2 regions of the Paraburkholderia sp. RL17-373-BIF-A genome follow, and region 2 is predicted to be linked to the other one. Evidence: riboswitches for the same ligand, from Rfam matches in the RefSeq annotation. Region 2 holds a riboswitch; the other holds the start of a gene.
What was found. Region 2 has a riboswitch for glycine ahead of P0D80_RS18080 (D-amino acid dehydrogenase). Riboswitches for the same ligand answer to the same signal wherever they lie in the genome.
Positions count from the first base shown of each region.

Region 1: linked by a shared signal. The riboswitch ahead of gcvT (glycine cleavage system aminomethyltransferase GcvT) and the one ahead of P0D80_RS18080 (D-amino acid dehydrogenase) in region 2 are both predicted to bind glycine.

Region 1 is NZ_JARESO010000009.1:260,366-276,184, reverse strand. It holds gene P0D80_RS14375 (c-type cytochrome) at 1-893, shown strand, start outside; gene P0D80_RS14370 (UvrD-helicase domain-containing protein) at 1,066-3,156, opposite strand; gene P0D80_RS14365 (oxidoreductase) at 3,494-4,543, shown strand; gene P0D80_RS14360 (hypothetical protein) at 4,739-5,089, shown strand; glycine riboswitch at 5,239-5,339, shown strand; glycine riboswitch at 5,374-5,527, shown strand; gene gcvT (glycine cleavage system aminomethyltransferase GcvT) at 5,608-6,726, shown strand; gene gcvH (glycine cleavage system protein GcvH) at 6,791-7,171, shown strand; gene gcvP (aminomethyl-transferring glycine dehydrogenase) at 7,243-10,179, shown strand; gene P0D80_RS14340 (alginate lyase family protein) at 10,319-11,449, shown strand; gene P0D80_RS14335 (L-serine ammonia-lyase) at 11,479-12,867, shown strand; gene P0D80_RS14330 (thiamine pyrophosphate-binding protein) at 13,086-14,804, shown strand; gene P0D80_RS14325 (branched-chain amino acid ABC transporter substrate-binding protein) at 14,948-15,819, opposite strand, start outside.
Region 2 is NZ_JARESO010000013.1:68,846-84,664, reverse strand. It holds gene P0D80_RS18120 (SLATT domain-containing protein) at 56-574, shown strand; gene P0D80_RS18115 (class I SAM-dependent methyltransferase) at 584-1,312, opposite strand; gene P0D80_RS18110 (YceH family protein) at 1,324-2,028, opposite strand; gene P0D80_RS18105 (helix-turn-helix domain-containing protein) at 2,398-2,970, shown strand; gene P0D80_RS18100 (GNAT family N-acetyltransferase) at 2,979-3,506, shown strand; gene P0D80_RS18095 (PaaI family thioesterase) at 3,533-3,928, opposite strand; gene P0D80_RS18090 (MFS transporter) at 4,212-5,441, shown strand; gene P0D80_RS18085 (LysE family translocator) at 5,472-6,104, opposite strand; glycine riboswitch at 6,314-6,407, shown strand; gene P0D80_RS18080 (D-amino acid dehydrogenase) at 6,592-7,803, shown strand; gene P0D80_RS18075 (BON domain-containing protein) at 7,925-8,185, shown strand; gene P0D80_RS18070 (acetate/propionate family kinase) at 8,189-9,349, opposite strand; gene P0D80_RS18065 (phosphoketolase family protein) at 9,363-11,756, opposite strand; gene P0D80_RS18060 (hypothetical protein) at 12,154-12,279, shown strand; gene P0D80_RS18055 (ankyrin repeat domain-containing protein) at 12,404-12,940, shown strand; gene P0D80_RS18050 (HAD family hydrolase) at 13,023-13,715, opposite strand; gene gnd (phosphogluconate dehydrogenase (NAD(+)-dependent, decarboxylating)) at 13,731-14,768, opposite strand; gene P0D80_RS18040 (sugar efflux transporter) at 15,142-15,819, opposite strand, start outside.

The sequences.
Region 1 (15,819 bases), on a different contig from region 2:
GCGAAGCACCACACGGAGCCCCGATCAAAACCCCCGGACAGCTCGTCGCCGCGATCATTGCCAGTTTTGCGGTACCGATCGTCATCATCGTTCTGCTAGTGATCTACGTCGACAATTCGACGCGCACCGGCGCCGGCACCGACTCTCTCTCCGAAGCCGAGGTCACCGCCCGCATCAAGCCGTTCGCCCAGGTCGACATTCGCGACGCCAACGCGCCGCGCGTCTACAAGAGCGGCGAGGAAGTCTACAAGGCCGTGTGCTCCGCGTGTCACGCGTCGGGTGCGGCAGGCGCGCCGAAATTTACCAATGCTGCCGACTGGGCGCCGCGCATCGCGCAAGGCTTCGATACGCTGCTGCACACTGCCCTCACCGGTAAAGGCGCGATGCCGCCGCGCGGCGGCACCAGCCCGGACGACTACAGCGATTTTGAGATCGCCCGCGCGGTCGCCTATATGGCCAACAACTCCGGCGGAAGCTTCCCTGAACCGGCTCAGCCGGCAGCAGGCGCCGCTGCGGCCTCCGGTGCAGCAGCGGCAGCGCCGGCCGGCGCTTCCGACGCGGGCGCGGCTCAGGCCGCCGCAGCGATGGCCGCCATGGCCAGCGTGCCGCAAGCGGCCGCGCCGGCAGCGGGCGGCACGCAAAGCGCGGACGCGTCGCAAGCCGGCAAGGCGTTGTATCAGCAGGTTTGCCAGGCCTGTCACGCGGCTGGCGTGCTGAACGCACCGAAGTTCGGCGACAAGGACGCCTGGGCACCGCGTCTGAAAGAGCCAATGGACACGGTCTATAACTACGCGCTGCACGGCAAGGGCGCGATGCCTCCGAAGGGCGGCTCGACTGCCTCCGACGCGGACGTGAAGGCCGCCGTCGACTACATGGTCAGCGCGGTGAAGTAAGACGCACCGCTCGCGGCGTTTGCCGCGTGACAAAAAATCCCTGCACCGTGGCGACGCGGCGCAGGGATTTTTTTATATCTCGGCCAACAGACACGCCTACGAGATTCGCGTTATGCGCCAGGTTGGGCGCTGTCCGCGAGCGGCTGCGCACTCGACGTTTCGAAGCGCCCACTCAAGGCTTCTGCAACAGCGCCTTCAAACTCGCGAGCCGGTCTTTCGGCGACATCGGCGCTTCTTCGGGCGTCGGCGGCGGGGCATCGTCGAGCAGCATTTCGGGGATGAAGCGCGACGGCTCGCACACCACCGTTTCACGCGCGCGCTTGCGCTTCTTGCACCAGTTCAGATGCAGGCTGCGTTGCGCACGCGTGATCGCCACGTACATCAGCCGGCGTTCTTCTTCGATGCGCGCGTCGTCGATCGGCTCGTCGTCCGGACCGCCGCGATGCGGCATGATGCCTTCCTCGACGCCCACCAGAAACACGTGCGGATACTCCAAACCCTTCGACGCATGCACCGTCGAAAGCCGCACCGCGTCGGGATCTTCCTCGCGGCCTTCGAGCATCGACATCAGCGCCACGGTCTGGATCAGGCCGAGCAGACTCTTGCCGGTGTCGCCGAGACCGTCGGCGGTGTCGTAGCCGGTGGCTTCGTCGTTCGCCGCGCCCGCGGGCTCAGCCTTGGTGCCTTTGCGCTTGAGCCACTCCATGAACTCCAGCACGTTTTGCCACTTGGCCTGCGCCTGGCGTTCGTCGAACGCATCGTACAGATAAGCCTCGTAGTGGATCGCGTCCATCAGTTCGTCGAGCAGCGTGCCGGCGGCATCCTTCTCGGCACGATCGGTGAGGCGCTGCATGAAGTCGCAGAACACGCGCATGGGTTCGATCTGCCGTGGCGACAGACGCGCCTCGATGCCGCCCATGTACACGGCCTCGAATAGCGACACCTTGGCCTGGCCCGCGAACGAGCCGAGCGCCTCGAGCGTCGTATTGCCGACGCCGCGCCGCGGCGTGGTGATCGCGCGGATGAACGCGGGGTCGTCGTTCGCGTTGGCGATCAAGCGCAAATAAGCGCAGATGTCCTTGATCTCGGCTTTGTCGAAGAACGATTGGCCGCCGGACAGCACATACGGAATCCGTTCACGCCGCAACACCTGCTCGAAAATGCGCGCCTGGAAGTTGCCGCGATACAGGATCGCGTAGTCGCGGAAATTCGCGCGCCGCTCGAACTTGTGTGCCGACAGGCGAAACACCACGGACTCGGCCTCGTGCTCTTCGTCGTTGCACGGCGTGACGGTGATCGTGTCGCCCATGCCGTGTTCGGACCACAGCTTCTTTTCGAACAGCTTCGGATTGTTCGCGATCACGTTGTTCGCGGCGGTCAGAATGCGCACCGTCGAACGGTAGTTCTGCTCCAGCTTGATCAGATGCAGCTTCGGAAAATCCTTGCTGAGCTGGCCGAGATTCTCGAGCGTCGCGCCGCGCCAGCCGTAGATCGCCTGATCGTCGTCGCCAACCGCCGTGAACGCCGCGCGCTTGCCGGCCAGCAGTTTCACCAGTTCGTACTGGCAGGCATTGGTGTCCTGATACTCGTCGATCAGCAGATAGCGCAATTTGTTCTGCCAGCGGTCGCGCACCTGCTCGTTCTTTTCGAAGAGTTCGGCGGGCAGACGGATCAGGTCGTCGAAATCGACCGCCTGATACGCATGCAGCGTCGCCACGTAATTGCGGTAGACAATCGCGGCCTGATGTTCGTCCTCGTTCGCGGCGATCGCGATCGCCTGCTCGGGCATGATCATGCCGTTCTTCCACAGCGAGATGATCGACTGGATCTTGCGGATAAAGCCCTTGTCCGTCGAGCCGACCTGCTCCTGGATCATGCCGAAGCAGTCGTCCGAATCCATGATCGAGAACTGCGGCTTCAGGCCGACGTGCTCCGCTTCCTGCCGCAGAATCTGCACGCCGAGCGAGTGGAAAGTGCAGACCGTCAACTGATTGACGGGCACTTTGCGGCCTTCCTTGCCGGGCGTGGTCAGCGTCTTGCCTTCGAGCAGCTTGCCCACGCGCTCGCGCATTTCCAATGCGGCCTTGTTCGTGAACGTGACAGCGGCGATGTGACGTGGCTCGAAGCCCTTGGCCTCGATCAGGTGCGCGATCTTCTGCGTGATCACGCGCGTCTTGCCGCTGCCTGCGCCGGCGAGCACGAGACACGGACCGTCAAGATAACGGACCGCTTCATTTTGAGCGGGGTTCAGGCCTGCGGACATCGTCTGTGGATGGGTGATGCGGTTGAAAGCGGCGGTTGAGGGCGTAGCGGAGCGGCGACTGCCGGCCGAAGGCCCGGGGGCATGCTGCGCGGCCCCGGCGGCTGGAACGGGTGCCCTGCGCGGTGCGAGGGTGTTCCGGCCCGCTGCGGTTCGCGCGAGAGGAGCGATGTTAACACGGATGCATGCAACGGATGCCCGCCTCATAAAAGCAATATCCGATCAACATGCGCCGAGCCGACGACGCTGACGGTCCACCTTCAGGACATGCCACAATTGCGGTGTTGCGCGCCGTCGCCGCGGTGGCAAAGCGGCGCGCCGATTTTGCAGGAAGACAAGCATGTCCGCATCGCTGAAGATTGGATTGATGGGTTACGGTTTCGCCGGCGCGACCTTCCATGCGCCGGTGATCGAGCACTGCGGCCGCGCGAGCGTCGCGGCCATTGCCACGAGCCAACCCGAGCGCGCGCTCGCCGACTATCCGCACACGAAGGTGGTGGCCGACCTCGACGCGCTGCTGGCGCTCGAAGAAATCGACTGCATCGTGATCGCCACGCCGAACGATACGCACTTCGACCTGGCGCGCCGCACGCTGGAAGCGGGCAAGCACGTGGTGGTCGACAAACCGGTCACGCTGAACGCCGCCGACGCCCACACGCTGGCCAACATCGCGCTCGCCCGGAGCAAACTCTTCATACCGTTTCACAACCGTCGCTGGGACGGCGATTTTCTTACCGTGCGCGACCTGCTCGCGAGCGGCGAATTGGGACGGATCACGCAATACGAATCGCATTTCGACCGTTTCCGGCCGGAGGTGCGGCAACGCTGGCGCGAGGAAGCGTCGCGAGGCGGCGGCTTGCTGCTGGACCTCGGGCCGCATCTGATCGACCAGACGCTGGCCCTGTTCGGCGCGCCGCAAACCGTGTCGGCCACCGTGCGCACCCATCGCGACGACGCCGGCGCACCCGACTACGTGCATATCCAGCTCGGCTACGGTGAGTTCGAAGTGGTGCTGCACGCCAGCGCGTTGACGGCACTGGTCGCGCCGCGCTTCACCATCCACGGCACGCGCGGCAGCTATATGAAATACGGCCTCGATACGCAGGAAGATCAGTTGAAGGCGGGCCTGCGGCCGGGCGACGAGGGTTTCGGCGCCGGCAATGCCGCCGGTGTGCTGCGCGTGCAGGAAGGCGATCAGGAGGTCGAGCGCGAGTTGCCGACGCGCAATGGCGACTACACCGGGTTCTACATCGCGGTGGCCGACGCCATCCGGCACGGCGTGAAATTCCCGGTCAGCGCACAGGACGCCGTCGACGTAATGACGGTTATCGAGCTTGCGGCGCGCAGTTCGGAAGAAGGCGTCCGGCTGCCGTTTGAGCGGATTCGCTGACGATTTGGCCGGCATGTCGAAACGGCTTGTGCACCTAAAATAGCACTCGCCACCCATGCCGCGCGGGCCAAACCCTGACAAGCCCGAAAGGAACATAACGTTACAAATAAGGCCGCGCTGCCGGTCAGCGCGGCCCGGCAGTCATCCGTTGCTACCGGGTAGCACCACACAACGACAATGACTTCCGGAGAGTCCATGCCCCGTACTATCCGCGCGCTCGCCGCGTGCGCCTTGCTCAGTTCCCTCGCCGCCTGTGTGGTGGCGCCTCAACCCCAGCCGGCGCCTCGTCCCAACCCGCAACAGATCGCGGATCAGCGCCTGCGTCAGGTCGACGGCCGCATCGACAATCTCAGCCGCCGGATCGACAACCGCGTGAATCAGGGCTATTACCCGCCGCCCCAAGGCGGCGCGCTGCATCATCGTCTAGACGTGATCCGTCAGGAAGCGCACGACATGGCCGCGCAACATGGCGGCGGCCTCTCCAGCGACGAACAGCGCGTGCTGAATCAGGAGCTGGACAACGCGGCGCACGCCATCGGCGAATAATCGCGCCGCACGTCAGGTCAGGCACCAAAAGCAGCACGAGCGCGGCATCACGTCCCGCGCTTTTTTTGACAGGCGCGAGAGCGGTGCGTCAACCGCCGCGCCGCTCGCGGGCCTTTATTTGACAAGCCCCCGGCCCTCGCGTACATTCGCCGCACGCGTCGGGAGAGCGCGCTGGCCGCTGAAAATCGCAGGCCGCGCCGCCGAAGGGGCACACCCGCAAACTCTCAGGCAAAAGGACCGACCGCGTCGAAAAACCCGCGTCCAGGCAACATCGAGGCACTCGTTTTTCGCACTCTGGAGAGCGGCAGTAGCCGTCTGCATCGTTTAATCGAGCAGATTCTGGCAAGCTGCCCACCGAAGGGGCGCGCGTTTCACCGCGGCACGTCAATGTGATCACGGTGGCGCAATCTCTCAGGTATCGAGGACAGAGGGGTCATGCAGGACCACGCTCGCAGCCAGAAGGCCGCGAGGCGTAGCGCCGCATGGCCTTTTTTGTTTCGCGAGATGCCCGAGGCCCCATGACCGAACTCAAACACACCCCGCTTCACGCCACCCACCGTGCGCTCAATGCCCGCATGGTCGATTTCGGCGGCTGGGACATGCCTGTCAATTACGGCTCGCAAATCGACGAACACCGCGCCGTGCGCACCGACGCTGGCATGTTCGACGTCTCGCACATGTGCGTCGTCGATTTCACCGGCGAGCGCGTGCGCGCCTTCTTCGAATACGCGCTGGCGAACAATGTCGCCAAACTGCAAACGCTCGGCCGCGCACTGTACTCCTGCCTGCTGAACCCGGACGGCGGCGTGATCGACGATCTGATTGTCTATTACTTCGGCGAAGATCACTTCCGCGTGGTCGTGAACGCTGGCACCGCTGATAAAGACATCGCCTGGTTCGGCCAGCTCAACGCCGAAGGCGGCTTCGGCCTGACCATCACGCCGCGTCGCGACTTTGCGATCGTCGCCGTGCAAGGCCCGAACGCACGCGAAAAAGTCTGGCAAACCGTGCCGGCCGCGCGCGCCGCCACGGAAGCCTTGAAGCCCTTCAACGCCACTCGCATCGAAAACACGCCGTTCGGCGAATTGACCGTCGCCCGCACCGGCTACACCGGCGAAGACGGCTTCGAAATCATCGTGCCGGCGGATCACGTCGAAGCGCTGTGGAACGCATTGCAAGCCCAAGACGTGCGCCCGGCCGGTCTCGGCGCGCGCGACACGCTGCGCCTCGAAGCCGGCATGAACCTGTACGGCCAGGATATGGACGACAACGTCTCGCCGCTCGACGCCGGCCTCGCCTGGACCGTCGACCTCACCTCGCCGCGCGACTTCGTCGGCAAAGGCAAGCTGGAAGCGGACGGTTCGCAGGCCGCGTTCGTCGGCCTGATTCTGCTGAAGGACAACGGCAAGGCGGCAGGCGTGCTGCGTGCTCATCAGAAAGTCGTCACGCCGCAGGGCGAAGGCGAAATCACCAGCGGCACGTTTTCCCCGACCATGCAGGAATCGATCGCCTTCGCGCGCGTGCCGAAGGGCGTGCAGCCAGGCGACACCGTGCACGTTCAGATTCGTGACAAAAACGTTCCTGCAAGCGTGGTAAAACTGCCGTTCGTGCGCAATGGCAAAGTGCTTGCGGTTTAAGCAACCGGCGCGTTCGTCCACTTTTTTCAAGTCACTACCGAATCACACCGCATAGGAGCATCCGATGAGCATCCCGGCCGATCTGAAATACACCGAATCGCACGAATGGGTCCGCACCGAAGCGGACGGCACGCTGACGGTCGGCATCACCGACCACGCGCAGGAAGCGCTCGGCGACATCGTCTTCTTCGAAGTCCAGGAACTGGGCAAGACCGTCACGGCAGGCGACACCGTCGCCGTCATCGAATCGGTGAAAGCCGCTTCCGATATCTACGCGCCGGTTTCGGGCGAAATCATCGAAGCGAACACCGCCGTGGCCGACACGCCTGATTCGGTGAACAGCACGCCGTACGAAAGCTGGCTCTTCAAGATCAAGCCGGCTGCGGACGCCACGCAGGACCGTCTGATCGACGCCGACGCGTACACCAAGTCAATCGGCGCCTGATTCACCTTTACGTTTAACCCGACAGGTGCGGTGTCCTTTTCGAACGGACAGCCGCACCGCCAGGAACACCCATGAAGCTCGAACACCCGGATCGTCTGATGAACCGCACTCCTCTCTCGCTCGCCGCGCTCGAAGTGCATGACGCCTTCGCCGAACGGCACATCGGCCCGGACGCGGCCGACCAGCACGCGATGCTCGAAGCCCTCGGCTTCGCGTCGCGCGCCGCGCTGATCGACGCCGTCATTCCGAAGACGATCCGCCGCACCGAAACGCTGCCGCTCGGCCCCTTCGCGCAACCGAAGAGCGAAGCGGAAGCGCTCGCCGCGCTGCGCGAACTCGCGGACAAGAACCAGGTGTTCCGCTCGTACATCGGGCAGGGCTATTACAACGCGCACACGCCGACGGTGATTCTGCGCAACGTGCTGGAAAATCCGGCGTGGTACACCGCGTACACGCCGTACCAGCCGGAAATCTCGCAAGGCCGTCTGGAAGCGCTGTTGAACTTCCAGCAGATGATCGTCGACCTGACGGGTCTGGCGATCTCGAATGCGTCGCTGCTCGACGAAGCCACCGCTGCCGCTGAAGCAATGACGTTGCTGCAACGCATCGGCAAGCCGAAGTCGAACGTGTTCTACGTGGCCGACGACGTGCTGCCGCAAACCATCGAAGTGGTGAAGACGCGCGCCACGCCGGTCGGCATCGAAGTAAAGGTGGGCCCGGCTGCGGAAGCGGCGAATGTGAACGCGTTCGGCGTGCTGCTGCAATACCCGGGCGTGAACGGCGACGTGCGCGACTACCGCGCGCTCACCGAAGCAATCCATGCAGCGGGCGGCCACGTGGTGGTCGCCGCCGACCTGCTCGCGCTGACCGTCCTCACGCCGCCGGGCGAATGGGGCGCGGACGTGGCCGTCGGTAACACGCAGCGCTTTGGCGTGCCGGTCGGCTTCGGCGGCCCGCATGCGGCATACCTCGCCGTGCGCGACGAATTCAAGCGTCAGATGCCGGGCCGTCTCGTCGGCGTGACCGTCGACGCGCAAGGCAATCCGGCCCTGCGTCTCGCGCTGCAAACGCGCGAACAGCATATCCGCCGCGAAAAGGCCACCTCGAACGTGTGTACCGCGCAAGCGCTGCTCGCGATCATGGCCAGCATGTACGCCGTCTATCACGGCCCGCACGGTCTGAAGACCATTGCGCTGCGCGTGAACCGCATCGCTGCGTTGCTGGCGGAAGGCGCGAAGCAGCTCGGCTACACGCTCGCCAACGAAAGCTTCTTCGACACGCTCACGTTCGAATCCGGCGCGCGTACGCAAGCGCTGCACGACGCCGCGCAAGCGAAGCGCATCAATCTGCGCCGCGTGAGCGACACGCAAGTCGGCCTGTCGATTGACGAAACCACCACGCGCCGCGATCTGGCCGATCTGCTCGAAGTGTTCGCGCAAGCCGCGGGCGCGAAAGACGTGCCGCAAGTCGACACGCTCGACGAAAAGCTTGCCGCGTCGAACACGGCGTCGGTCCCCGCCGCGCTCGAACGCACCAGCGCGTACCTCACGCACCATGTGTTCAACCGTCACCATTCGGAAACGGAAATGCTGCGCTATGTGCGCAGCCTGTCGGACAAGGATCTTGCGCTCGACCGCTCGATGATTCCGCTCGGCTCGTGCACGATGAAGCTGAACGCGACCTCGGAAATGCTGCCGGTCACGTGGCCTGAATTCGGCCAGATCCATCCGTTCGCGCCGGCTGAGCAAACCGTCGGCTACCGCGAAATGATCGATCAGCTCGAAGAGATGCTGGTCGCGGCCACCGGTTACGCTGCCGTGTCGCTGCAGCCGAACGCCGGCTCGCAAGGCGAATACGCCGGCCTGTTGATCATTCACGCGTATCACGCGTCGCGCGGCGAAGCGCATCGCAATGTCTGCCTGATTCCTGCTTCGGCGCACGGCACGAACCCGGCGTCGGCGCAGATGGCCGGCATGCAGGTGGTCGTGGTGGCGTGCGACGCGCAAGGCAACGTCGATATCGAAGACCTGCAGAAGAAGGCCGATCAGCACGCCGACAAACTCGCGGCGATCATGATCACGTATCCGTCCACACATGGCGTGTTCGAGCAGAACGTGCGTGAAATCTGCGAGATCGTGCACGCGCACGGCGGCCAGGTGTATGTGGACGGCGCGAACATGAATGCGATGGTCGGCCTGACCGCGCCGGGCCAGTTCGGCGGCGACGTCTCGCACTTGAACCTGCACAAGACCTTCTGCATTCCGCACGGCGGCGGCGGACCGGGCGTCGGGCCGGTGGCGGTCGGCGCGCACCTCGCGCAGTTCCTGCCGAACCAGATCTCGTCGGGCTATGAACGCGCGCCGAACGGCATTGGCGCGGTGTCGGGCGCGCCGTACGGTTCGGCGTCGATCCTGCCGATCTCGTGGATGTATATCGCGATGATGGGCGCGAAGAATCTCACCGCCGCGACCGAAACCGCGATCCTCAACGCGAACTACGTCGCGAAGAAACTCGCGCCGCATTATCCGGTGCTGTATTCGGGCCCGGGCGGACTGGTCGCGCACGAATGCATTCTCGATCTGCGTCCGATCAAGGAAACCAGCGGCATCACCGTGGACGACGTCGCCAAGCGTCTCGCCGACTACGGCTTCCACGCGCCGACAATGAGCTTCCCGGTGCCGGGCACGCTAATGGTCGAGCCGACCGAATCGGAATCGAAGGAAGAACTCGACCGTTTCATCGAAGCGATGATCGCGATCCGCGAGGAAATCCGCGCCGTCGAAGAAGGCCGCTCGGACCGCGAAGACAATCCGCTGAAGCACGCGCCGCACACGGCAGCGGTGGTCATCGCGAATGACTGGAAGCACGCGTATGCGCGCGAAACCGCGGCGTATCCGCTGCCCACGCTGATCGCGAAAAAGTACTGGCCACCGGTCGGCCGCGCGGACAACGTGTACGGCGACCGCAACCTGTTCTGCTCCTGCGTGCCGATCGCCGACTACGAGTAAGCTGGACAGTTATCGCGCATCGCCCGTTGCCTCGAAAAGAGGCGGCAGGGCGGTGCGTGGTTCTGCCCTCGGTTCTCTGTCGCTCCTGGCCGCAAACGGCTAACATCACACACCGAATCAGCCTAACGAGGAGTTTCGCATGGCGCGAAAGGTGCGATTGATGCAAAGCCGGACCGAAGCAACGCGAGCGCCGACATGGCGGCAAGCCTGCACGCTGCTGTTGGCTGGCGCAGCCGTGCTGCTGCCGCTGCGGCAAGCACAGGCCGCGATGAATTTTTGTGCGGCGCCCGCCCTGCAAACCAGCGAACGCACGAACGCCGATCCCGGCGTGAAAGCGCTGGTGAGCAATGTGCAGGCGCATCTGAACGATCAGCCGCATGCGCTGGCGAAACTGCACACCGAAGGCACGCTGCCGCACGAGGGCATTTACGACCAGAGCGTCGAAGCGGAGAAAGATCTCGATCTGTTGCGCGACGCCGCGCTCGCCTGGCGCGCCACCAGCGACGACCGCTATCTCAAGCTCGTCGACCGCTTGTTGTTTGCCTGGGTCACGACCTATCAACCGAGTTTCAATCCGATCGACGAAACCCGTTTTGAAGGACTGATTCTCGCGTACGACATGACGGCAAGTGCGTTGCCGGTGAAAACGCGCAATGCGTCGATGGCGTTCCTGACGAAACTCGCGAACGGCTACATCGGCCAAATCGACGCGCAACCTCGGCCGCTCAAAGGGACGTTCAAGAACAACTGGCAGAGTCATCGGATCAAACTGATTGCGATGGCCGCGTTCACGCTCGATAACCGCAAGATGATCAACGCGGCGCAGCGTCTGTTTGTCGAGCATATCGGCGACAACATCGAGCCAGATGGTTCGACAATCGATTTCAGCGAACGCGACGCGCTGCATTATGTCACCTACGATCTGCAGCCACTCGTGACGGCCGCGCTCGCCGCGCGCCGCCATAACCGTAACTGGCTGCCGGAAAAGGGCGCGGACGGCGCCTCGCTGCAAGCCGCGCTCAACTGGCTGGAGCCGTATGCGGCCGGCAGCAAGACGCATGAAGAATTCGTGCATTCGAGCGTTCCGTTCGATGCAAGACGTCGCGAGGCCGGCTTGCCCGGCTATTCGGGTCAGTGGGACCCGAAGAACGCGACGGAACTGTTTCACCTGGCGGCGCGCCTCGACGGGCGCTATACGCCGATCGCGCTGCAGCTCGCACCGACGCCGCCCGCGTGGCTCGCCGTGTGTTTGCCGCTGTCGGCGCGGTAAACCAACTCATCATCAGCAGGGAGCAGTAAATGGCAGTCAGCGTGTTCGACCTCTTCAAAATCGGCATTGGTCCGTCCAGTTCGCATACGGTCGGGCCGATGCGCGCGGCGCTGATGTTCGCACACGGGCTCGAACGCGATGGGCTGCTCGCTGCGACCGCATCGGTGAAAGTGGATCTGTACGGCTCGCTCGGCGCGACGGGCAAGGGGCACGGCACCGATCGCGGCGTCATGCTCGGCCTGATGGGCGATGCGCCCGACACTGTGGACCCGGACACGATCGTTGAACGGCTCGAAGCCGTGCGCCTGTCCCGCAAGCTGGCGCTGCTCGGCACGCACGAGGTGCCGTTCGTGCAGAAGGATCACATTTCGTTTTATCGTCAGGCGCTGCCCGAGCATCCGAATGGTCTGAAGTTGCGCGCGTTCGACGCGCAGGGCGAAACGTTGCGGGAATCGACCTATCTGTCGGTGGGTGGCGGCTTCGTGGTCACGGCTGGCGCGCCGAACACGAAGGTGCTGAGCGCCGTCGATCAACTGCCGCATTCGTTTCGCAGCGGCAACGAGTTGCTCGCGCTGTGCGAATCCACCGGCAAGAGCATCGCTCAACTGATGTGGGACAACGAGCGCGTCTGGCATACGGAAGAAGAGACGCGCGCGGGCTTGCTGAAGATCTGGGACGTGATGCAATCGTGTGTATCGCGAGGTTGCGGCATCAACAATCCGGACGCCGACGGTAACTTGCCCGGTCCGTTCCAGGTGAAGCGTCGCGCGCCGCAGTTGTATCGCGCGCTGTCGGGCAATCCTGAACTGGCATTGCGCGATCCGCTGTCGATGATCGACTGGATCAATCTCTATGCGATCGCCGTCAACGAAGAAAACGCCGCCGGCGGACGCGTGGTGACAGCGCCGACCAACGGGGCGGCCGGCATCATCCCGGCCGTGCTGCATTACTACACGCGTTTCATGCCGGGCTCGAATCAGCAAGGCGTGATCGACTTCCTGATGACCGCCGCGGCGATCGGTATTCTGTACAAGCTGAACGCGTCGATTTCCGGCGCCGAAGTGGGTTGCCAGGGCGAAGTGGGCGTCGCGTGTTCGATGGCGGCGGGCGCGCTTGCTGCCGTCATGGGCGGCACGCCACGCCAGGTCGAGAACGCCGCGGAAATCGGCATGGAGCACAACCTTGGGCTGACGTGCGATCCGGTCGGCGGCATGGTGCAGATTCCGTGCATCGAACGCAATGCGATGGCATCGGTGAAGGCGGTCAATGCGGCGCGCATGGCTTTGCGCGGCGATGGCAGCCATTACGTGTCGCTCGATTCGGTGATCAAGACCATGCGCGAAACCGGCGCGGATATGAAGACCAAGTACAAGGAAACGTCGCGCGGCGGGTTGGCGGTGAATATCGTCGAGTGTTGAGTTGCGCGCTTTCCGGGCTTTACGATGAATGACGACGCGGGCTATAAGGCTCGCGTTTTTATTCGCGCGGCACGTGATGCGCGAGCACCAAGGTTGCGCTGCGCCGTGACAGCGCAGCCGCGCTCGGCGTAAGCTGTCGAAGCGCCGCATCGGCTAGCGTCCTGCCGACGGCGGCATCCTCACATCGCACTCATGCACTGCCTGGAGGCTTCACCGCAATGTCGCAGCCGAATGCTCCTGTTTCCGGTTCCGCCGCCGCTCAAACCACTGGCGCGCGTCTCGTCGTCGATGCTTTGCTCACGCACGGTGTCGAGCGTGTTTTCTGTGTGCCTGGCGAGAGTTTTCTTGCCGTGCTGGATTCGCTGCACGACGAGACCGAACGCATCCAGACCATTGTTTGCCGTCACGAAGCGGCTGCGGCGAATATGGCGGAGGCCGTCGGCAAATTGACCGGCCGGCCAGGCGTCGCACTCGTCACACGCGGACCGGGTGCCACGCATGCGTCGATCGGCGTGCACACCGCGTTCCAGGATTCCACGCCGATGATTCTGCTGATCGGCCAATGCGCGCGCGAGCATCTCGACCGCGAGGCATTCCAGGAGATCGACTATCGGCGCATGTTCGGTCAGATGGCGAAGTGGGTCGCACAAATCGACGATCCGAAACGCATTCCCGAATATCTCAGCCATGCGTTTCACACGGCGACTTCCGGGCGTCCAGGGCCCGTGGTGTTGTCGTTGCCGGAAGACGTGTTGAGCGATGCATGCGAAGCCGTGGCCGGCGCGCCGGCGTATCAGCGCGTCGCGGCGTCACCGTCGGCGGCGCAGATCGAGAAGTTGCGCGTATTGCTAGAAGGCGCGCAACGGCCGATGGTGATTGCGGGCGGCAGCGGCTGGACGCCTGCTGCGTGCGCGGACTTTCGACGCTTCGTCGAAAACTGGCAACTGCCGGTTGGACTCGCGTTCCGCTTTCAGGACACACTCGACAACGAGCATCCGAACTATGCCGGCGACGTCGGCTTGGGTATCAATCCGGCGCTGGCGCAACGTATCCGCGACGCCGACGTGCTGCTCGCAATCGGACCGCGTTTGGGCGAAGCGACGACCAACGGCTACACGCTGCTCGACATTCCGAAGACCAAACAAACGCTCGTGCATGTGCATCAAGGTGCGGAGGAATTGGGCCGCGTGTATGCGGCGGATCTGCCGATCGTTTCCGGCATGCCAGAGCTGGCAGCGCTGCTTGCGGAGTTGAAGCCTTCGTCCGATAAACTCGCCTGGTCGGGCGCGACGGACGAGGCGCATCGAGCGTATCTCGACTGGCGCAAACCGCGTCAGATTCCTGGCGACGTGCAGATGGGCGAAGTGATCCAGCAGTTGCGCGCGCATCTACCGGACGACGCGATTCTCACCAACGGTGCGGGCAATTACGCGACGTGGCTGCATCGGCACTTTTCGTATCGCCATTACCGTTCGCAACTCGCGCCGACGAGTGGCGCGATGGGCTACGGCGTGCCGGCGGCGATCGCGGCGAAGTCGATGTATCCGCAACGCGCTGTCGTTGCGCTGGCCGGCGACGGCTGCTTCATGATGGCCGCGCAAGAACTCGCGACGGCGATGCAGTATGACCTGCATGTGCTGTTCATTGTGGTGAATAACGGTCACTTCGGCACGATCCGCATGCATCAGGAGCGGCACTATCCGAACCGCGTGCATGGCACCGGGCTCACCAATCCGGATTTCGCAGCGTTCGCGCGTTCGTTCGGCGCGCATGGTGAGACGGTGGAGCGGACTGAGGATTTTCTGCCTGCGCTAAAGCGTTCGATGGAGGCGAAGTGCGCGGCGGTGATCGAGATTCGCATGCCGCAGGAAGCGAGCACGCCGGGCGCGACGTTGGAACAGATTCGTGAGCAGGGGAGGAAGATGCGAGGGGAGTAGTTGCGTTGTCGTGCCATTCGGCAGGCGACGTCGCGAAGTACCAAACAAAAAGCCCTGCGTTCGAAAACCGCAGGGCTTTTTTTGCATCGGCTGCCGCGTCAAACCATCACGCGGCAGCCGAGTGCTCTAGCAGGCAGAGCTGCTTACTTCCCACCCACGCTTTGCAGCGTCGTCCACTTGCCGTCGACAACCTTGTACAGCGTGATGCCGCCGTTCTTCAGGTCGCCCTTGCTGTCGTACGCGAGGTTCGACGCCGTCACTGCCGGCATCGAGGTCTTCGCGAGCACCGGCAGGTACTTGGCCGGATCGGTCGAGTTCGCCTTCTTCATTGCGTCGAACATGGCCATTGCGCCGTCGTAAGCGTACGGCGAGTACGTTTGCACGTCTTCGTTGAAACGCTTCTTGTACTTCGCGACGTAGTCCTTGCCGCCCGGCATTTCTTCCAGCGGCAGGCCGGCGAGCGATGCTACCGTGCCGTTCGCCGCGTCACCCGCGATCTGGATGAACGTCGGCGTGTGGACCATTTCGCCGCCCATCAGCGGCGCCTTGATGCCCAGTGCCTTCATCTGCTTGACCATCGGTGCCGCTTGCGAATCCGCGCCGCCGTAGTAGATCAGATCCGGTTGCACCGACTTCAGCTTGGTCAGGATCGACTTGAAGTCGACGGCCTTGTCGTTGGTGTATTCACGATCGACGATCTGGCCGCCCGCTGCCTTCGCTGCCTTTTCGAACTGATCCGCCAGACCTTGGCCGTAGGCCGTGCGGTCGTCGACGATCACGATCTTCTTCATGCCCAAGGTCTTCACCGCGAACGTGCCGGCGACCGAACCTTGCTGCGTGTCGGACGTCATCATGCGGAACGTGGTCTTGAAGCCTTGTTGCGTGTATTCCGGCGCCGTCGCCATTGCGATTTCGGGGATGCCCGCATTCGCGTAAATGCGCGAAGCCGGGATCGTGGTGCCCGAGTTGAAGTGGCCGAGCATGCCCTTGATGCCGTCATCCACCAGCTTCTGTG
Region 2 (15,819 bases):
GTATCGTCAGACGCATGCGCTAAGCTTGCGCAACCGAACAGCCCTGACGAGCAACATGAAGAATCTGCCTGCCTACGAGCCGCCGGTCGACGAGAACCAGCTTCTGCTGAAATGGATCCGGCGCGCGCGCGAATCCCAGATGAGCCATTACGACATGGCCGACCTGCTGTCGGCGCGCGACCGCCAGGTCGGCTGGCTGGTGACCGCCCTCACCGCTTTCGTCGGCACGGCGGTGTTCGCATCGCTGAATTTGTCCGCAGTTTCGCCGGGACTCAGGATTTTCATCGGCTTCGTGAGCGTGACGGCCGCGGTCTCGGCCGCGCTGCAAACGTTCCTGCGCTACGCGGAGCGCGCCGAAAAGCATCGTGCGGCCGGCGCGCGCTATGGCGCGGTGCGCCGCAGGCTCGAAGCGATTTTCGCGGGCGATGCCGATGCGCGCGACGGCCACTACCTCACCGCGATCCGCGACGAGCTCGACCGGCTCGCCGAAGATTCGCCTAACGTGCCTCCGCGCGTTTTCTATCGCACGCAGCGAACGCTGTCAGCGGATCGGCAGCGCAATCGCGACAACTAATGCGTGAATTCAACGCGTGGCGGACACCAGCATTATCATCGGGCGTTCGCGTTCTTCCGCGAGTTCGGGGCGCGCGGCGAGGTCCGCCTCCGTTGGTCCCCACTCGTCGACATGGGCAATCGTGAAGCCCGCGCCGATCAGATGATTGAGCAGCGTGCCGATGGTGCGGTGCTGCTTGACGACGCCCTCGGCCAGCCAGTTGCTGACGCGCGGGCCTTCCAGTTGATAACTGTCGATCGGCCACTGTTTGCGGCCATTCGCGTCGATTGACCAGCCGGGCTGCTGTGGCGCCATGAAGATCGGATGCTCAATCGAGAACACCAGCCGCCCGCCCGGCACCAGCGCGCGATGCACGTGGTCGAGCAAGCCGCGCAGATTTTCGATGTAGTGAAACGCGAGCGAGCTATACGCGAGATCGAAGGCTGCCGGCGACAAGTCGAGCTGTTCGAGATCGGCGCGCGCATACGTGAGAGCCGCATCGCTCGAACCCGCGCGGGCGCGTTCGAGCATCTTCTCCGATACGTCGACGCCGAGCACCGAGGCTGCGCCCGCCTCACGCGCCCAGCGGCAGAACCAGCCATAGCCGCAGCCGAGATCGACCACCCGCAAGCCGTGCATGGGCGGCAGCAGCGCGCGCAAAGCCGGCCATTCGGGCGCGCCGGCGAGCCCCTGTTGCGAGCGGCCCAATTGGCTGTAGTTCTCGAAAAAGGCCGGATCGTCGTAAATGTTTTGCGTCATGGTTGACGGCTTTATTCGCCTGCGGTGAGGTCGCTGGCGTCGATCCCCAACTCCGCTGCCATGCGGCGGACTACGGCCTGCAGCCGGCTGACTTCATCCGCGAGACGCTTCTGTTCGGCCTTGACCGCTTCGAATGCGGACAGCGGCACCGAATCGTCTTCCTCACCCGGCTGCGCCAACTCGCTTGCGCTCACTTCACCGCACAGCAGATGCGTCCAGCGGTTCTCGCGCTCGCCCGGCACGCGGGCAAGTTTCACGACCCGTGGCGGGTCGTTGGCCGCGAGTTCGTCGAGAAATGCCTCGACCGACGAGATATCCGCGAAACCATGCAAACGCGCGCTGTTCAGGCGCAATTCGGCCGCGGTTTGCGGACCGCGCAGCAGCAAGGTGGTGAGCAACGCCGCCGACTGGCTCGGCAGCCCCAACACGCGATTCATGTTGTGCTCGAAACGCGGCACGCGGCTGCTGCTGCCTTCCATCACGAGGCTGAGCCGTTTCAATCCGTCGACGGCGGTCAGCACCTCGGCTTCCGTGGCGTTCATCACCGGCGTGCGGCCGGTTTTCTGGTTGCAGCCTAAAGTCAGCGCGTTGAGCGAGAGCGGATAGCTGTCCGGCACCGTGTGTTGCTTTTCGACGAGCACGCCGAGCACGCGTCCTTCAAGCAAGGTCAACGCGCGGATCGAAGGACGGGAAAAAGCGTCGGGAGTGGAGTTCATAGATGATGTCGCGGCATGAGCCGCCGGGTCTCGTGGATGATGTGCGTTACCGCTGCACAGCCGGGCGGCGCTTTCTGGTTTGTGGGCACTATGATAAACGGCCCAAGCCGCGCAGGTGTATGAATCTCCGCAACGAAAAGGCGCGCGCGAGGCTCGTGTGGCATGAGTCGAGCGGCGTTATCTGTGGATGCTCTCGAGCGTGTCGCCACACCCGCTGCAAGCGGGAAAGGCGCGTTGATCGAGCGCGTTCGCTCGTCCCTCTACGACACGTCGGCGCTGCGCATGAACCGGCACGCGTAAGCGGAGCCGCCGGGCCCGTGCATTTTTTCGTTGTTGACGATTTTCCATATTAGAGATAATTTCCCCAATATGGAAAACACACTCTCCGACGACAACGCCATCGACCGCCGCATCGCCCAGCGGCTACGTGCGCTGCGCGCCGAACGCAACTGGTCGCTCGACGACCTCGCCAAACTCAGCGGCGTCAGCCGCGCGACGCTGTCACGCCTCGAAAACGCCGCCGTGAGCCCGACGGCGAGCGTGCTCGGCAAGCTCTGCGTCGCGTACGGCCTGCCGATGTCGCGCCTCATGCACATGGTCGAAGAAGACTTTGCGCCGCTCGTGCCGCGCGACGCCCAGCCGCTCTGGACCGACGCCAGCATCGGCTTCCGGCGGCGCTCCGTGTCGCCGCCCGCGCAGGCGCTGAGCGGCGAAGCGCTGGAATGCGAACTCGACGCCGGCGTGCGCATCACCTACGACGCGTCGCCGCGGCCTGGTCTCGAACATCATCTGATCCTGCTCGAAGGGCAGTTGCAGATCACCGTCGACGGCCAGAGCCACGATCTGCAACCGGGCGACTGCCTGCGCTATCAACTGTTCGGGCCCAGCGCTTTCGTGACGCCCGCGCATAGCGCGGCCCGCTACATTCTCTTCATCGTGTGAGCCAAAGCATGAGCAAGACCACCATCACCCCATTCACCGCCGACGACCTCGTGCGCCATCTTCCCGAACTCGGCGCACTGCTGCGCGCCTGTGTGCATGACGGCGCCAGCGTCGGCTTCGTCATGCCGTGTGGCGTCGACGAGAGTGAAGCGTACTGGAACGGCAAAGTGCTGTCTTCGCTGCGTGCCGGCGGGCTGGTGCTGTTGGTCGCGCGTCAAGGGGAGACGATCGCGGGCACCGTGCAACTCGACTACGACACGATGCCGAATCAAAGGCATCGCGCCGAGGTGCGCAAGCTGCTGGTCCATCCCGCGTTCCGCCGTCAGGGCATCGCGAGGGCGCTGATGACGGAACTCGAACGCCATGCGCATGGGTTGCAGCGCAGCCTGCTCACGCTCGACACTCGCACCGGCGACCACGCCGAGCCGCTTTATACCGGCCTGGGTTATCGGACGGCCGGCGTGATCCCGGGCTATGCGCGCGGCACGCATAGCCACGAGTACGATGCAACCACCATCATGTACAAGGCGCTATGACGAGCGTGCAGACTGGTCGCTACGGCTCAAGTCGTCCGTGAATACTTGAACGTGCCCTGCGCGCTGGCAATCAGCAGCTTGCCGTCCACCCAAGCCTCGCCGCGCGAGAAGAAAATCGAACGGCCCGCGCGCTCCAGAAAACCCTTCGCGGTGACCGATTCGCCAAGTCCCTTGTCGAGATAATTGGTGGTCAGCGACAGCGTGAAAGCATGCCGTGCCGGTTCGCCGCTTGCAGCAAAGAGTCCGGCGTAGCCCGCCGCCGCATCGAGCAGCGTCGCGATCGCGCCGCCTTGCAGCACGCCCTGCCGATTGAGCTTGCTCGCATCGATCGGCATCAGCAGTTCGGCGTAGCCATCGCGCCATTGCGTGAGACGAACGCCGAGCGATTCGAGAAACGGATTGTCGATGGGAAAGTCGGACATGGGCGTGCCTTTGTGTTCGAGATAAGAAATGCGGGGGCGCGCGTGGTGCGCGGCCAATGATGAACAGTCAGCATACCAGGATTCACGACCGGCAATTGTCTGAGGCGGCACCAGACTGCGCCGGCTAACTGTTTTCGGCTTGCGCTCGCTGCATCGCTCGATGACCCATTGATCGGCCACGCCCCTGCCCGCTTCACCGGCCCGATTGCCCGCTCTCAGGCACAATCGGTTTTTCGCCGCGCCCGCGGCCCGACGTCATTCGCCCGCATTCCATCCTGCCTCGATGAGTTCAGCCACTTCCACCGACGGCGCGCCGCACTGGCAGCGCAATCTCTATGTCTGCCTGTTCGGCTCGTTCACGACCATCGTCGCGATGACGTTGCTGCTGCCCTTCCTGCCGCTCTATGTGCAACAGCTCGGCGTCCATTCGGCCGCGGCCGCCGTGCAGTGGTCCGGCGTCGCGTTCGGTGCGACGTTCCTCGCCGCCGCGCTGGTGTCGCCGCTGTGGGGACGCATGGCCGACCGCTACGGACGCAAGCTGATCCTGATTCGCGCGAGCCTCGGCATGGCCATCGTGATGTCCTTGCTCGGGCTCGCGCAAAATGTCTGGCAACTGGTGGGGCTGCGGTTTCTGGCGGGTCTCGTCGGCGGCTATGCATCGGGTGCGACCGTGATGATCGCCACGCAGACGCCGCGCTCACGCACCGGATGGGCGCTCGGCACGCTGGCTTCGGGCGTGATGGCGGGCAGTCTCGTCGGCCCGCTGGTGGGCGGCGCGCTGCCGCCGCTGATCGGTATCCGCAACACGTTTTTCATTGCCGGCGCGATGATCTTCTGCGCGTTCATCGCGACCACGCTGCTCGTCAAGGAGCAACCGGTCGAGCGCAAGGGCGGCAAGGCGCACGCAGCGGACGCGGCGACCGGCTGGGCCAGCGTGCCCGACCTGCGGCCGGTGCTGGCAATGCTGTTCACCTCCGGCTTGCTGATGTTCGCCAACATGTCGATCGAGCCGATCATCACCGTGTACGTCGCCCAACTGGTGCACGACGCAAGGCACGTCACGCTGGTGTCCGGCTTCGTGATGTCGGCGTCGGCGTTGGGCAGCGTGCTGGCGGCTTCGCGTGTGGGGCGTCTGGCCGACCGCATCGGCGCGCCCAGGGTGATCGTGGTGTGTCTCGCCGTGTGCGCGGCCTTGCTGGTGCCGCAGGCGTTCGTCACGAGCGGCTGGCAACTGGTGGCGCTGCGCTTTCTGATGGGCTTGGCGCTGGCCGGCCTGCTGCCGTCGATCACGAGCGTGATCCGCCACAACGTGCCCGACCGCTCGGCCGGCTACATTCTCGGTTATGCGACTTCGGCGAATTACGCGGGCCAGGTGGCGGGTCCGCTCGCGGGCGGCTTTGCCGGCGCGCATTTCGGCATGCAGGCGGTGTTCCTCATCACCAGCGCGTTGATGCTCTGCGGGGCGCTGTTCAACGGCTGGGTGTTCAGAGGCTCGGGTGCCCGGTCTGGCTGACCAGGCAACGGATAGCGCGTCTGAAGCGAATCAACGACGCGAATCGAACGCGATGCGTACCGCGAGTCCGGCGAGCACGGTGCCCATCAGCCAGCGCTGCATCAGCAGCCACATCGGACGGCCGGCGAGAAACACGGCGATCGAACCCGCCATGCTCGCGATCAGCGCATTCACCGTCACGCTGATGACGATCTGCACGCAGCCAAGCGCAATGGACTGCGCAAGCACGCTGCCGTGCCCCGGCGAAATGAATTGCGGCAGCAGCGACAGATACATCACCGCGATCTTCGGATTCGCGAGGTTGGTGACGAGGCCCATGGTGAACAGCTTGCGGCGGCTGTCGTGCGGCAGATCGCGGACCTGGAACGGCGAACGGCCGCCCGGCTTGACCGCCTGCCACGCCAGATACAGCAGATAGAGCGCGCCGCCGAAGCGCAACGCGTCGTACGCGTACGGCACCGTCAACAGCAGCGCCGTGATGCCGAACGCGGCGCAGAACATGTAGAACACGTAGCCGAGCGCGACACCGCCGAGCGAAACGAGGCCCGCGCGCCGCCCCTGGCAGAGCGATCGCGAGATCAGATAGATCATGTTCGGCCCCGGCGTGAGCACCATGCCGAGCGACACCAGACCGAAGGCGAGCAGCGTTGGGAAAGCGGGCACGTCATTCTCCTCTGCAAATGAAGGTTGGGCGGTGCCGCCAAATATAGCCGATGCCGGCCATTTCGGCGCGACGTACGGGCTCGAAAATTCGTAGCGACGCATGCCCCGCCTTCATCTCCACTCAAGCAGTTTCAGACCGCCGCTTGCGCAGTGCATCGCAGGAAAGACTTGCGGTGAAATTTTTTGAACGGTATTGTCGAGCCGTTCTGCAATGCAGCGCGGGAGAGATCGTCAGACGTTCGTGACGACGCCGACGGAGCAACCGCCCCGGAAACTCTCAGGCAAAAGGACCGCGCAGCAGGAACATCTGGAGAGCGGCGCACTGGACTACCCTGTGCGCCCACCGAAGGGGATTCCCCGCACACGGCTCGCATCGGGCCCGGCTGCCGCGGGGAAGAAACTCTCAGGTACATGGACAGATGGGGCATCGACGCCGGTTTCGACACGAAATCGACACCGGTGATGCTCAACTACTCTGGACCATGTCATGTCACGAATCGCCATTATCGGCGCCGGCATTACCGGCGTCACGACCGCTCACGCCCTCGCTCAGCGCGGCCACCACGTTACCGTCTTCGAGCGCCATCGCTATGCGGCGATGGAGACTTCGTTCGCCAACGGCGGCCAGTTGTCCGCCAGCAATGCCGAAGTCTGGAACAGCGCGGCCACCGTCATGAAGGGCCTGCGCTGGATGCTCACGCGCGACGCCCCCTTGCTGCTCAACCCCACGCCCACCTGGCACAAGTACTCGTGGATGGGCGAATTCCTGCGCGAGATTCCACACTACCGGACGAACACGGTTGAAACCGTGCGGCTCGCGATTGCCGCGCGCGAACATCTGTTTTCGATCGCCGAGACCGAAGGCATCGACTTCGATCTGGAGCGGCGCGGCATTCTGCACATCTACAAGACCCGCAAGGAATTCGACGCCGCGAGCAAGGTGAACGAACTGCTGCGCGAAGGCGGGCTCGACCGCAATCCGGTGACGGCGAGCGAGCTGCATGGCATCGAGCCCACGCTGCACGGCGATTTTTACGGCGGCTTTTTCACACCATCCGATTCGACCGGCGATATTCACAAGTTCACGCGCGGCCTCGCTCAGGCGTGCGTGCGGCACGGCGTCGAGTTTCATTACGATGCGCAGATCACGTCGATCGAGCAGCCGCCGGAGGGCCGCTTTACGCTGACGGTCGATCTCGAAGGCGAGTCGCAGCGGTTCGCGTTCGAGCGGATCGTCGTGTGCGCGGGCGTGAAGAGCCGCGATTTCGCCTCGATGCTGGGCGACCACGTGAACATCTACCCCGTCAAAGGCTATTCGATCACCGTCTGTCTCGATGACGAACTCAGCCAGCAGCGCGCGCCGTGGGTGAGCCTGCTCGACGACAGCGCGAAGATCGTCACGAGCCGGCTCGGCGTGGATCGTTTTCGCGTGGCCGGCACGGCGGAGATCAACGGCTTCAACCGCGATATCCGTTCGGACCGGATTGCGCCGCTGGTGGACTGGACGCGGCGCTATTTCCCCGAGGTGTCGACCTCGCGCGTGATTCCGTGGGCGGGCTTGCGGCCGATGCTGCCGAGCATGTTGCCCAAGGTGGGCCGCGGCAAACGGCGCGGCGTGTTCTACAACACCGGGCATGGACATCTGGGCTGGACGTTGTCGGCCGCGACGGCGCAGGTGTTGGCGGGCGCGATTCAGTAGCGCTTGCTGACAGGGTTTTGCAGGCGGCGGTAGCGCGATGTCACCACTGCCGCCGCCGAATGCAAAATTCGCCACTTCTGCTAGTGTTCTCCCCATACGCATCAGTGCCGCGGAGAACTCCATGCCCTACACCCGTGCAGCGAACCACAAGGCAGACAGCGCACGCCTGAGCGACGCGCAGATCGCCGCGGAGGCGACCCGGCGTCTCGCCTGGGACGCCGCGGTCCCCGAACACGCCGTGAAAGTCCACGTCTCGCGCGGCCGCATCACGCTGCGCGGCGAACTGCAACGCGATCAGCAACGCACCGCGGCGCTCGAAGACGTGACACGCCTGTTCGGCGTAACGGGCGTGTCGGATCACACCGTCGTCAAGGCAAGGTGAAGGTCAGCCGGTCTGCGTTTGCCGCAGCAGCATGCGGCAATGCCGCGCGATCTGCTTTTCCTCTTCGGTGTGAATCGCCCTCACCTTGCCCGCCGGATCGCTTTCCGTTAGCCCCATGAAAGCCAGCCCGTCGCACACGCGCCTGCGAATCTCTCCGCTGTGCTCGCCGATGCCGCCGGTAAACACCAGCAAATCGATTCCGCCCAGCAACGCCGCATAGCCGCCGATCGTCTTGCGCACGGCGGTCGCGAACGCATCGAGCGCGAGTGACGCATTGGCATCGCCCGCTGCTGCGCGTTTTTCCAGAGCTTGCATATCGCTTTCGCCATCCGCGTAACCGGCGAGGCCGCTCTGGCGATTCAGCAGCGTCTCCAATGCGCCGGCGTCGAGCTTCTCCACGCGCATCAGATACAGCAGCACGCCTGGGTCGAGATCGCCGCTGCGTGTGCCCATCGGCACGCCGCCGGTCGGCGTCAAACCCATCGACGTATCGATCGATTGGCCGTCGCGCAACGCGCACACGCTCGAACCGTTGCCGAGATGCGCGAACACGGCGCGCGCCGGCAAGTCGGCGCCGAGCCGCGTCACCAGCGATTCGTACGAGAGACCGTGAAAGCCATAGCGCATCACACCGGCTTCCGCATAGCGGCGCGGCAACGCAAGGTGTGCCGCGCGCGGCGGCAGTGTCGCGTGAAACGCCGTGTCGAAACAGGCGAAATGCGGCGCGTCGTCGAAAATCTTCTCGGCCTCGTCGATCAACGCAAGCGCAGGCGGAATATGCAGCGGCGCGAAGTGCACGGCATCATGCAATTGACGGCGCACGTCGGCGGTAATGCGCTGATGCGCGCGCAGATGGGGTCCGCCATGCACCACCCGATGCCCCACGGCCGAAGGCCGCGCATGGTGCTGCTCCGTGAGCACCTGCGCGAGCTTTTGCAACGCATCGATCTGCGATTCGAGCACGCGCTCCTGCTGCACCAGCACGCGGCCGTCGGGCGCCTTGATCCGCAAACTGCCGTCGTCGCGCCCGATGCCTTCCGCACTGCCTTCCAGCAACAGGGATTCGTCATCGCCCGCGTGCCTGAACAGCCCGAACTTCAGCGACGACGAACCGCTGTTCAACACCAGAATCGTTCGATCGTCAGCGCTGTTTGCAGTGTGCATGGTCATGCCTCGCTCAGCCTTTCCACGTCCAGTTGCGGATTTCTTCCTTATCGATGCCTTCGGAATGTGCATAAGCCAGATGTTCGATGATCTGGCCACGCAACCATTCCTTCGCATGATCGCCGACACCGCGCAGCTTCGGCACGCGGTCGATCACGTCGATCGCCAGCGAAAAGCGGTCGACCTGGTTGATGATCGCCAGTTCGAGCGGCGTGTTGATGTTGCCCTTCTCGTGATAGCCGTGCACATGCAGGTTGTCGTGATTCGTGCGGTTATAGGTCAGCTTGTGAACCAGCGACGCATACGAATGGAAGTTGAAAATCACCGGCTTGGTCGCGGTGAACAGCGAATCGAAATCGCGGTTGGACAAACCGTGCGGATGCGCATGCTCGGGCATCAGGCGGAACAGATCGACCACGTTGACAAAGCGGATCTTCAGGTCGGCGAACTGCTCCTTCAGAATCTGCACGGCGGCGAGCGCCTCCATGGTCGCGATGTCGCCCGCGCAGGCCATCACCACATCCGGCTCGACGCCCTGATCCGTCGACGCCCAGTCCCAGATGCCGATGCCCTTGGTGCAATGCGTGACCGCCGAGTCCATGTCGAGATACTGCAGGTGCGGCTGCTTGTCGGCGACGATCACGTTGACGTAGTCGCGCGAACGCAGGCAATGATCGGCGACGCTCAACAGGCAGTTCGCGTCCGGCGGCAGATAAATACGCACCACGTCCGGGCTTTTATTTGTGACGACATCGAGAAAGCCGGGGTCCTGGTGCGTGAAGCCGTTGTGATCCTGACGCCACACGAGCGACGTGATCAGCAGATTGATCGATGGCACCGGCTGCCGCCAGCCGAGATCGCGCTTGGCTTTCTCCAGCCACTTGGCGTGCTGGTTGAACATGGAGTCGATCACGTGGACGAAGGCTTCATACGTGGCGAACAAACCGTGGCGGCCGGTCAGCACATAGCCTTCGAACCAGCCTTCGAGCGTGTGTTCGCTGAGCATTTCCATCACGCGGCCGTCTACCGCAAGGTCGCCGCCGTCTGCGTCGCTCGGCTCGGTTTGCGCGAGCCAGGTTTTTTCCGACGCTTCATAGATCGCGGTCAGTTTGTTGCTCGCGGTCTCGTCGGGGCCGAACACGCGGAAGTTCGTCATGTTGTTGCGCATCACGTCGCGCAGGAACTTGCCGAGCACCTCGGTCGGCGACGTGTACGAGCCGCCCGGCTTTTTGACCGCCACCGCATAATCGCGAAACGGCGGCATGTCGAGTGTCTTGCAGAGCAAGCCGCCGTTCGCATGCGGATTGGCGCTGATGCGGCGCGCGCCCACGGGCGCGAGTTCGCGCAGTTCTTTCACGAGGCGCCCTGCTTCGTCGAACAGCGTCTCAGGCTCGTAACTGCGCAGCCAGCTTTCCACCAGCTTCAGGCTCTTGCCGTTGGTCACCGGATCGAGCACGGGCACCTGATGCGCGCGCCACGAACCTTCCACCTTGTGTCCGTCGACTTCCTTCGGGCCAGTCCAGCCTTTGGGCGAACGCAGCACGATCATCGGCCAGCGCGGCCGCGACGCGTCGTTGCTTTCACGCGCACGCTGCTGGATCGCGCGGATTTCGCCGATGCACTGTTCGAGCGTCGCGGCCATCTGCTGATGCATGACGGCGGGATCGTCGCCTTCGACGAAATACGGTTTGTGGCCGTAGCCGGTCAGCAAAGCTTCGAGTTCCTCGCGGGGAATGCGCGCGAGAATGGTCGGATTGGCGATCTTGTAGCCGTTCAGATGCAGCACCGGCAACACCGCGCCGTCGCGGATCGGATTGAGGAATTTGTTCGAGTGCCAGGAGGTGGCGAGCGGGCCGGTTTCCGCTTCGCCATCGCCGATCATCACGGCGACGATCAGATCGGGATTGTCGAACGCGGCGCCGTAGCCGTGCGAGAGGCTATAGCCGAGTTCGCCGCCTTCGTGAATCGAGCCGGGCGTCTCGGGTGTGCAATGCGAACCGATGCCGCCGGGAAACGAAAACTGCCGGAAAAAGCGCTGCATGCCGGCTTCGTCTTCGCTGCGGTCGGGGTAGATTTCCGAGTAGTGCCCTTCCAGATAGCAATGAGCCAGCGTGGCCGGCGCGCCATGACCGGGACCGGCCACGTAGATCATGTCCAGATCGAGCTTTTTGATGAGCCGGTTCAGATGCACGAGCAGGAAACTCTGCCCCGGGTCCGAACCCCAGTGGCCCAGCAGGCGGTTCTTGATGTGTTCGGGCTTCAGTGGTTCGCGCAGCAGCGGATTGTCGCGCAGATAGATCATGCCGGCCGACAGGTAGTTGCAGGCTCGCCAGTAGCGGTCCATGTTGCGCAACGTGTCGGGGTCTAATGTTTGCGGCGGCGTGGGATGAGAGGTTGCTTCAGCCATGGTGTCACTCCTTGGAAAGGACTGTCAGGCAGGTTGGCGGATGCGGCAACGATGATTCGTGAGGCGGCCGGCGCGAAAGAAATCAGCGGTACCGGCCATGCTGTCATGCGGATGACACAACGAAAGCGTAAGGGCAAAGGCCCGTGGCAGCGGGCCTTTGCGCCCTTGTCTGGTGATCGTCAGTGTGACAGGAAGCGGGCCGCATGGTTCGACGCAATCGTCCAAAGCTTGATCCATCTGCGACCGCGCGACCGTGATGACATTCCGCCTCATGACGCATGCGTTAGACTTTAAGCGCATATTAAGCGAATGCCTTTAAGCTGCTCATGCTTCATGCGCGACGGCGGACCGCATCTGGCGCGTACCGCCTTGCTCGCCCCTTACCAAACATTCCATCATGCCGACACCCAGTCGCCTCAAAGCGCCGTTGATCCTTGTTCTGACATTGGTGTTCCTGTTCGCGGGTGTCGCCATTCTGATCGGCGTGTTCGGCTTGCTGGTCAAGCTGTTCGGCCACGCCTGAGTGCCGCTGCGCGGGCGTCGCCGGCGCAAAATGTGTATCCTGAGCAATCTTCCCGGCGCCTTCACGTGTGGTCTCCCGCCTTTCCGAGACCTGGGGCGCCCAGCCTGATTGCAAGGAGATTCCATTGACGGACCACGCTGATACCTCCCCGCCCTCCGGCCAGCCGATCGACCCGAAGTTGCTCGAACTGGCGCACCAGGTTTTCGACCTCGCGCGGAGCGGCGATGCCGCCATGCTCGCGGCGGTGATCGAAAAAGGCGTGCCGCCGAATCTGCGCAACGACAAAGGTGACAGCCTCGTCATGCTCGCCAGCTACCACGGTCACGCGGACGCCGTGCGCACGCTGCTCGAACACGGCGCCGATCCCGATCTGCGTAACGACAACGGACAGACGCCAATTGCAGGCGCGGCGTTCAAGGGCTTCGACACCGTGATCGAAACCTTGCTCGCGCATGGTGCGGATGTCGAAGGGGCGTCGCCGGACGGACGCACCGCGTTGATGATTGCGGCGATGTTCAATCGCACGGCGATCATGGAATTGCTGATTGCGCATGGCGCGGACCCGAAGGCCCGCGATGCGAACGGCGTGACGGCACTGGATGCGGCGGGCCGCATGGGCGCCGGCGATGCGCAAGCGCGCCTGAAGGAACTCGGTTCATAAAGCGAAACGGTATTGGCAGGCGGCGCTGTTGCTCTCCATGTGAATGACACATTCATGGAGACGCGCCAGCGCCGCGAACCCTCTAGCGTTTCTCAGCCAACAACAACTCCACGTCGATCTCCGCCAACTCGCCGATCCGCTCCACCGTCACATCCGCCGGCGGATTGCTGGAGATCTCTTTCGGATCGAATGCATAGTGCCCCTGGCGGGGAAACACCGTCGTCAGTTTCGCGCCCCACGCCTTTTTCATGGCCGTCAGAATGCGCAGCTTGTCGTCGACCATGACATAGTGGCGCGCGGGATAGCACTCCATCACCTGATCGAGCATCAACTCTTTGTGGATGTAGATCAGCACGCGCCCTTCGACCTCGTCCCATAGCCCAGAGCGGGAGATCTTGCGCGGCTGGAACACCACGTCGCCGTCGGAGAGAATCACCGTGGGACCGCGCTCGCCCACATGCCGGAGCGCATCCAGCGCGCCCGGATACAGGCGGTTCGCAAACGGATAGTCGATCAGGAACGACGACATCAACAACAGCCGCGTGTCCCGCGGATGCTCCGAGCGATAGCGCTGCAGCGCGCCCAGGTAATCGGCATAGCCGAGCTCGGTGCGCAGGTTCTCGAAGATTTCCCAGTACCGCGCGCTGTTCTCCGCGCCGAACTCGCGCATCATGTGCGCGCGCAGATCCGAGAGCACGTGGTCGTTGTCCAGCAAGGTGTTGTCGCAGTCGAACAGAAACACGACGTCGTGCGGCGTGGAGGTGGTGGCTTGCATCGCGGCTCCCTGGAATCAGCTTTTCGGCTTATCGGACGGCGTGGCCGATTTCTCGGCGTGGCCACCGAAATCCTTCCGCATAGCCGAGAGCACGCGGTTCGCGAAATCCGCCTCGCCGCGCGAACTGAAACGCGCGAACAGCGCCGCGCTCAGCACCGGCGTAGGCACGCCTTCGTCGATGGCGGCCGCCACGGTCCAGCGCCCCTCGCCTGAATCGGATACGCGTCCTGCGTAGTTTTTCAGCTCGACATCGCTAACGAGCGACCCGGCGATCAGATCGAGCAGCCATGAACTGATCACGCTGCCGCGCCGCCAGACTTCGGTGACGTCGGCGAGATTCAGATCGTACTGGTATAGCTCGGGTCGGCGCAGCGGCGAGGTTTCGGCGTCAGCCTCGCGCGCCTGCTTGCCGGCGTCGGCGTGATGCAGAATGTTCAGACCCTCGGCGTACGCGGCCATCATGCCGTACTCGATGCCGTTGTGGACCATCTTGACGAAGTGCCCCGCGCCCTGCGGCCCGCAATGCAGGAAGCCTTGATCCGCGGTGCTCGAGCCGGCGACACGGCCCGGCGTGGCCGGCTCTGAGCCGGCACCCGGCGCGAGCGTCGCGAAAATCGGTTCGAGCCGCTTCACGACCTCAGGCTCGCCGCCGATCATCAGACAGTAGCCGCGCTCGCGGCCCGCCACGCCGCCGCTGGTGCCGACGTCCACATAGTGAAGTTTGCGCTCGGCCAGTTCGGCGCTGCGGCGGATGTCGTCGTGGTAATAGGAGTTGCCGCCGTCGATCACGATGTCGCCCGGCTCCAGCAACGGCACGAGTTTCTCCAGCGTCATGTCGACCACGGCGGCGGGCACCATCAGCCACACGGCGCGCGGCTTCTCGAGTTGCGCGACGAGGTCTTCCAGCGACGCCGCGCCCGCTACGCCGTCCTGTTTCAGCCTCTCCACCGCCGCCGGTTGCACGTCGAAGGCGATACAGTGCTGACCGCCGTTCGTCAGGCGCCGCACCATGTCGGCGCCCATGCGCCCCAATCCAATCATGCCTAGCTGCATATCTCGCTCCGGAAAGTGCCTCGTTGCGCTGCTGGATTTGCTTCGACGTTTTGCTTCGTTCTACCGCGGCTATGTTGCGTTTTCGCTGAGCGCTTCAGTGGCGGCGTCAGGAATCGCACGTGGCTACACTTACTGTAGTGGTGTTTCTTCGCGTGCGCCGGACACACGGTAGCAGCCCTGATTCGCTCTTGCAGCGAAGCGGGCATCGCCCATGCATCGAAAGACGATACGCCTTTTTGCAGAGGTTTTGCGCGGCGTAAAGTTCCTGGGCAGTGTGCGCTTGCGTCAGGGTTGCGCGGCATGGCGCCCGCGCAGGCTTCGATTCGGCTGACCGCTTTCTTGCAGTTCGTGTTTGCCCTTGAAGCCGGCGCGTCTAGCGCTGTCGCTGTCGTGCCTGGAGTTTGCCGTATTGCGAACGCTTAAAACGCTTCACGGCGTTCCACATCAACGGATAGCGATAGCCCGGCACGGCGAACAGCACCAGCGCGCACAGCGCCAGCAGGCCGCAGAACAGAAACGTGCCGCGATAGCTGAACGCCTGCACCAGCAAGCCCGACAACACGCCCGAGAGAATCGAGCCGACGCGCGCCGCATTGAAAAACAGCGCGGTGGCGCGGCCCGGCGACTGCGGCATCAGATCCTGCACATAGGTCATGCCGAGGCACGAGGTCACGGCCACCACGAATGCGTTGAGCATCTGCATCGGGATCAGCATGTGGACATTCCCCGCCAGCGACATGCCGACGAAATACACCGCGTGCACCGCGGCGCAGGCGGCCAGCCAGTTCGGCTTGTGCAGCGCCGACGACTTCGCGCCGAGCGCGAGCATCATCGGAATCTCCATCAAGGCGCCGAGGCCGAGCATGACCGACACATCCAGATGCGTGCCGTTCAGCCCATGCACGATGTAGAGCGGCAGCACGATCATGGTCGCGTTCGCGGCGAGGCCGAGCAAGGTGAGGGCGGCGACCGCGCGGCCGATGTCGATGGCCGAGGCGACGCCCGGCAAGTCCTCGTGCGCATCTTCGCCGGGCGCGGTCAGCGGCGGCAC